2 regions of the Streptomyces sp. NPDC006335 genome follow, and region 1 is predicted to be linked to the other one. Evidence: riboswitches for the same ligand, from Rfam matches in the RefSeq annotation. Region 1 holds a riboswitch; the other holds the start of a gene.
What was found. A riboswitch is a leader RNA that binds a small molecule or an ion and turns the genes downstream of it on or off. The one in region 1 is predicted to bind cyclic di-AMP.
Positions count from the first base shown of each region.

Region 2: another riboswitch for cyclic di-AMP. It lies ahead of ABZ098_RS06590 (transglycosylase SLT domain-containing protein); the one in region 1 lies ahead of ABZ098_RS14280 (peptidoglycan DD-metalloendopeptidase family protein).

Region 1 is NZ_JBEXQX010000004.1:99,843-103,241, reverse strand. Features, by position in the region: gene ABZ098_RS14285 (DUF6250 domain-containing protein) at 1-107, opposite strand, end outside; gene ABZ098_RS14280 (peptidoglycan DD-metalloendopeptidase family protein) at 448-1,386, opposite strand; cyclic di-AMP (ydaO/yuaA leader) riboswitch at 1,391-1,549, opposite strand; gene ABZ098_RS14275 (alpha-galactosidase) at 1,858-3,399, opposite strand, start outside.
Region 2 is NZ_JBEXQX010000002.1:157,652-161,050, forward strand. Features, by position in the region: gene ABZ098_RS06585 (HAD family hydrolase) at 207-1,019, shown strand; gene ABZ098_RS06590 (transglycosylase SLT domain-containing protein) at 1,023-1,505, opposite strand; cyclic di-AMP (ydaO/yuaA leader) riboswitch at 1,511-1,711, opposite strand; gene ABZ098_RS06595 (CocE/NonD family hydrolase) at 1,953-3,399, opposite strand, start outside.

The DNA.
Region 1 (3,399 bases):
ACGAGGCGGCGGTGGCGGGGGGAGGCGCTCGCGGTGGCCGCGGGGGCGAGGGCGCCCAGGGCGGCGCCGGCGGCGAGAGCCCCGAAGGCTCTGCGCGTGGTCGTCATGGGGGACGGTTCCTTCCGGGAAGGGGATGAACTCCGAAGCCGTTAGAAAGCGCTTGCACAGCAACGGAGTTCACTCTGCCGCGCCCCTCCCCCACCTGTCGACGCCTCGGGCGCGCCTGCCACAAGAACGCCACGAAGTGACCATGCGGGCGCCGACAAGCACGGTCGGCCTCCCGCTCCTGAAAAGACTCCGGAAGGCTTCTGAAGCCCTTCTGAAGACTTCTCAGGCTTCTGAAGGCTTCTCAAAAGGCTTCTGTGGGCTTCTCAAGGCTTCCGAGAAAACACCGAAGGCCGGACCCGGGGATCGGGGTCCGGCCTTCGGTGGCACAGGGAGGCATCGTCAGCCGACGGCGACGCCCTTCGAGCGGAGGTAGGCGACCGGGTCCACGTCGGAGCCGTAGTCCGGCGTGGTGCGGATCTCGAAGTGCAGGTGCGGGCCGGTCACATTGCCGGTTGCGCCGGAGAGGCCGATCTGCTGGCCCTCGGTCACGGTCTGACCGGCCGACACGGAGAGCTGGGACAGGTGGGCGTACTGGGCGTAGTAGCCGTCGTTCAGCTTGATGACGACCTGGTTGCCGTAGGCGCCGCCCCAGCCCGCGGAGACGACCGTGCCCGCGGCCACGGCCTTGAGGGAGGTGCCGGTCGGGACGACGAAGTCGACGCCGGTGTGGTAGCCGCTGGACCACATGCTGCCCGCGACGCGGTACCCGGTGCCGACGGTGGCGCCGCTGACCGGGAGGGTGTAGCCGCTGGAGCCGGCGGTGTCGGAGCTCTGGGTGGCGGTCGCCGGCTTCGAGGACGACTTCTTCGACTCCGTCTTCTCGGCCTTCGCCGAGGACGGCGCCGAGGACTGGGTCTTCGCCGTGCTCGCCTTGGCCTTCTTGCCGATCGTGAGCTTCAGACCCGGGTGGATCAACGACGGGTCGTCGCCGACGACCTCACGGTTGTCGGCGTAGAGCTTCTTCCAGCCACCGCTGACGTGCTGTTCGTCGGCGATCTTCGAGAGATAGTCGCCGACCCGCACCGAATAGGTGCGTACGGTCGGGGTCTTCGCGGAGTTCTTCTTCGCAGCCGTCTTTTCAGCGGACTTCTCGGCGGACTTCTGCGTGACCGGAAGCGACTGAACCGCTTTTTCCGACACGGACTGGGAAGTGGCGGCGTGCGCGCCGGTGGCCCCCATGAGCGGGAGGGCGAGCGCGGCACCCCCGGTTCCGGCGACGGCGATCGAGCGGGTGAAGCGCTGGGACTTCGGACGGCGGTGCTTACCCTTCGCGGGCATGGCGAATTCCTCTCCGGCGCCTGCGAGGTGAGCTGTCGGGTGCGAGCTGGAGATGCCCGGCCGCGCCGAGACGCGACTTAACCCCAAGCCTGTTCCGGGAACCGAAACAGGCGTTGATACCTGTGGGTCCCCCGCTCCTGCCGTGCACGGGTGAGTGAGTGTGGGGAATCCGTTCGGCGGCAGGATTGGGCGTCCGACCGGATCGGTGGCGAACGTAAACGAGCAAGACGCAAAGGGACAAGTGAGAGGTTGCGCGGGTATGCGTTTTTGTTGATCCCTAATGAGAATTGCCGGTCACGCTGCGTGAATCGGACGCCCTTCCCCCACACAAATCCCCTTGCCAAACCTGCGAATTACGTGAACATGACGGGCGACACACGGTCACGGGTATGACGCTCCTCACGTCACGAATTCACAGGAACCCTCATCTTGGGCGGAGTTGGAAGGAAGCCATTAATTCGGACAGAAGCCCTAGATGCGACGCAGGCGGATAACCGTGGCATCGAAGTCGCCGCGCAAGCCGGTACGAAGTCCGTGATGCAGCAGTACGCCCCCTCGGTGCACTTCGCCCGTTTCACGGCATTCGTACGTTGCTGTCGGGTCAAGTCCGCGCAGCCGCAGCGAGGGGACCGACTCGCCGTACTTCTGCGCCTGGAGCCAGGCGAGAACGACGGTCTCGTCCCCGAGGACGTACTGCACCGCGCTCAGCCCACCCCGCGGAGGCCGCAGCCGGTAGAGGTCGCCGCGCTGCACCACGGGGCGGATCTCCTTGTAGAGGTTCACCCACCGACCGGCTTCGGCCAGCTCCTCCTCGGTCCACTCCGCGAGGTCGCCGCCGACTCCGAGCACGCCGGCCATCGCGCTCACGAACCGGAACCGAAGAGAACTCACCCGGTCGTTGAGCTGGGTGTTGGGACTGTCGGTGACCCAGGCGGCCATCACCCGCGCGGGATGGATCTGGCTGAAGCCGTGCTGGATGGCGAGCCGGTCGAGCGGGTCGGTGTTGTCCGAGGTCCACACCTGGTCGGTACGGCTCAGCACCCCGAGGTCGATCCGGCCACCGCCCCCGGAGCAGGACTCGAAGGCCACACCCGGGTGAGCCGCCCGCAACCGGTCCAGGAGGGCGTAGAAGCCGCGCACATGGTCGACCCACAGGCGCTGCGGGTAGGGCTCACCGGGCCAGCCCGCGTCCGTGAAGCAGCGGTTGAAGTCCCACTTCACATAGTCGATCGGGGCCGAGGAGAGCAAAGTGTCGAGCTGCTCCCACAAGTACTCCTGGACGTCCTCGCGCGCGAGGTTCAGCACGAGCTGGTTGCGGAACTCCGTCCGCTTTCGCCCTGTCTGGTACTGCACCCAGTCCGGGTGGGCGCGGTACAGCTCGCTGTCCGGGTTGATCATCTCCGGCTCGACCCAGATGCCGAACTGCATGCCGAGCGCGCGCACGTAGTCGGCGAGCGGCTTGAGGCCGGACGGGAAGCGGTCGGGGTTGGGCGTCCAGTCGCCGAGCCCGGCCCGGTCGCTGGTCCGGGCGCCGAACCAGCCGTCGTCCACCACGAACAGCTCGACACCGATGGCCGCGGCCCGCCGGGCGAGGGTGCCCTGCTGCTCCTCGGAGATGTCGAAGTTGGTGGCCTCCCAGGAGTTGAACAGCACGGGCCTGTCCTGGTCCGCGTCCGGGATGACGTACGCCCGCTGGTAGGCGTGCCAGGCGCGGCTCGCGCCGCCGTAGCCGCCGTCGCTCCAGAGACCGGCGAAGAGGGGGGTCGTGAAGGACTCCCCGGCCGCCAGCAGGAGCAGACCCGAGTCGTCGTATCCGGCGCCGCCGGTGATCTGCACACGCGCGTCGGGCAGTTGCGCCACGGCGATCCGCCAGGAACCCGACCAGCCGAGGGCGACGCCGTAGACCTCGCCCCGCTCCTCGGTGGCGTCGGTGTCGAGCGCGACCCACGGCAGGTGCTGGTGCCCGGTGTGGCCGCGGCGGCTGCCGACGACCTTCTCGCCGTACGTGAGGGG
Region 2 (3,399 bases), on a different contig from region 1:
CGCCCCGGACCGCGCGGAAGGCGAGCAACTGGCCCATGGTCGCGGCCCGTCCGGCGAGTACCGGGCCGGCCACGAAGACGATGACCCCGCCCCGCCCGCCGACGGCGCCCGCGCCCCGGAACCGGAACTGCCGTCAACGGATGTGAAAGCAGCAGCCGTCCGGTTCGCGTCGAGTCGCAGGGGCCAACCATCCGTATTCTCTGATCATGGCCGCCTCCCCCGCATATTCACTCGTCGCCACCGACCTGGACGGCACGCTGCTGCGCGCCGACGACACGCTCTCCGACCGGTCGTTGGCCGCGCTCGCGCGGGTGGCCGCCGGTGGGGCCCGGCATCTCGTGGTGACGGGACGGCCGGCGCCGAGAGTGCGGCCGCTGCTCGACGACCTCGGCAGCACGGGGCTCGCGGTGTGCGGACAGGGCGCGCAGGTGTACGACGCCGGCGCGGACCGTCTGCTCTGGTCGGTGACCCTGGACCGGGAGCTGGCCGAGACCGCGCTCGGCAAGATCGAGGCCGAGGTCGGGCAGGTGTACGCGGCCGTGGACCAGGACGGTGTCGACGGGCTCACGCTCATCGAGCCGGGCTATCTGATGCCCCATCCGACCCTGCCCGCCGTGCGGGTCGACCGACGCGACGACCTGTGGTGCGAGCCGATCAGCAAGGTGCTGCTGCGCCACCCCTACCTGTCCGACGACGAGTTGGCGGTCACGGCACGGTCGGTGGTGGGCTCACTGGCGACGGTCACCATGTCGGGGCCCGGGACCGTCGAACTCCAGCCATGCGGCGTCACCAAGGCGACCGGCCTCGCGCTGGCCGCCGAACACCTGGGCCTGGGGCCCGAGGTGACGATCGCGTTCGGGGACATGCCCAACGACATCCCCATGTTCGACTGGGCGGCCCGCGGGGTGGCGATGGCCAACGCCCACCCCGAACTCAAGGCCGTGGCCGACGAGGTGACCCTGTCGAACGAGGACGACGGCATCGCCGTCGTCCTCGAAGGACTTTTCGCGCGGGGGTAGTTCCTAGTACGCGCCGAACACGTTGTCGATGGACCCGTACCGCTGGGCCGCGTAGTTGCAGGCCGCGGTGATGTTCGCCACCGGGTCGTACGGGTCCCACGAGGTGTTGGCCACGTGGTACGCGTTGAAGGTCGGGTCGATCACCTGGAGCAGGCCCTTGGAGGGCGTGCCGGCGGCCGCGTTGGAGTCCCAGAGGTTGATGGCGTAGGGGTTGCCGGAGGACTCGCGGATGACGTTGCGGTAGATCCCGTCGTAGGAACCGGGGATCCCGTGCTCCGCCATGACGGCGAGGGAGGCCCGGATCCAGCCGTCGAGGGTGTTGGGGTAGCCCAGCGTGGTCGCGGTCTGAAGGGGCGGGGTGGCCGCGGACGCGCTGGTCGCGCCGAGGAGCGGGAGGGCGAGGACGGCGGCTCCGGTGCCGACGACGGCGAGCCTGCGGGCGAGACGGCTGGTGCGGGTGCGGCGGTGCTGAGCGGCAGCGGGCATGGCGAAGTTCCTCTCCGTCGCCTGCGAGGTGAGCTGTCGGGTTCGGGCGGGAGATGCCCGGCCACGCCCACGAAAGGCGTGACTTCACCCCAAGCCGTACCGGTATGTCCGAAGACGACCGTTCCGGCGACTTACCTGGTTCCCCCGCTCCTGCCGTGGTTCTCGGTGGGTGTACGGGCGGTGGCAGGATTCGGCGTCCGCCCGACAGGCCGGGAACGTATGCGAGAGCACATGTCCGGAACAAGTGGCGAATTCACATGGCGTGCCTATTGACCTTGGTAAGAGGCATTTGGGGTGCTTGATCCTTTGCGTTCGCCAAGCCTCAACTCGCGCGCGGGAAAAGGCGGATCGATGGATTCCGGAAAGCCGCCGATCCGTACGCCTGAGTGGGCCAAGTCACAGCCGAGCGCAAGAGGTGTAAAACGGTCAAGAAGGCTCAACTCATGTTCAACCGGCCGTTCGTGGGATCCGCTTCTCCCACGTCCGGTGGAAGACCACCTCGCCGCCGTCGGTGCACACGACCTCGTCGGAGGTGACGAAGTCCGTGCCGTCACAGGTGATCTCCGAACGGGTCCGGACGGTCGCGTCCCAGGCGAGCTCGGGGCGGTGCAGCCGGACCGACCAGTCCGAGCGGATGCGGGCGGACAGGGGGTCCTTCTCGTCGATCGTGTACGTCTCCAGCACGTCCTCGGCGCACTCCAGCCCGTCGGGGTACACGCGCGTGCCGCCGTACCGGGGGTCGACCTCCAGACGCCACTCGCCCTTGGCCACGTCACGGACGACCAGCCGCTCGGGGCGGGGTTCGTCCAGGGTGGCGGGGCTCCATCCATCAGCGGCCACGGCGCGGTCGACCCCGAGCGGCCCGGACTGCTCCGGCTCCTCGAAGGCGATGTCCGAGTCCGCCTCACGCGCGCGTACCGGCAGTTCGAGGAAGCTCCCCGCAGGCTCCAGGGTGAAGCCCGCCTGCGACCCGGGCTGCGGCCAGACCCACGGCCAGTACGCCGAGGAGACGGCGAGCCGGATGCGGTGGCCGGGCGGGAAGGCGTGCCCGGCGCCGTTCAGCTCGAAGGCCAGCTCCTGGGTGGCCCCCGGCTCCCAGGGCACCGCCCGGTCCGGCCCGTGACGGGCCGACAGATTCAGCACGCCCCGCGTGACGAGCGTCGACGACCCGTCCGGGGCGACATCGCAGAGGCGGGCGACCACCTGCCCGCGCGACACCTCCGAGGTCACCCGGAGCCGCACCCGCGGCCGCCCCAGCACCCAGGTCTCCTCACCCACCGCGAACTCGAAGCAGGCCGAACGGGCGTCCTCCTCCCGCTGGTCCGGCGGCAGGTCGGCGTCGTTGCCGGAAGGAACGAAACGGCCGGCGTCCACGCCCGTGTGCTGTGGGGAGCGGACCAGGACGGGGGCGCCCTGGAGGCCGTACGCCACCGTCGTCACGTGCGGGGAGGGCCAGGCCGGCTCGCCGACCCAGCGGCCGGGCAGGGTGTCGTGGACCGTGGCCGGGGGGTGGGAGTCGCTGACGTACGCCCTCAGGAGGGGTTCGCGCATGACGCCGGTGTCGACGCCCTTGAGGTGCTGGTCCCACCAGCGCAGGGTCTCCTGGAGGAAGCCGATCGCCGGGCCGGGCGGCAGGCCGCGGTCCGGGTACTGGTGGGACCAAGGGCCGACGATCCCCCGCACGCGGTCGGCCGGGAGGTTCTCGACCAGCCGCAGGACCGTGTCGCGGTACGGGTCGTGCCAGCCGCCCACCGCGAGGACGGCCGCGCCGATCGTGCCGTGGCCCTCGCGGACGCTGCCGTGCCGCCAGTAGTCGTCGCGCGTCTGGTGGTCGAGCCAGGTGTGGAGGAACGGGGCGACGGCTTCCAGCCGCGTCAGCCACATCTCCCGCCAG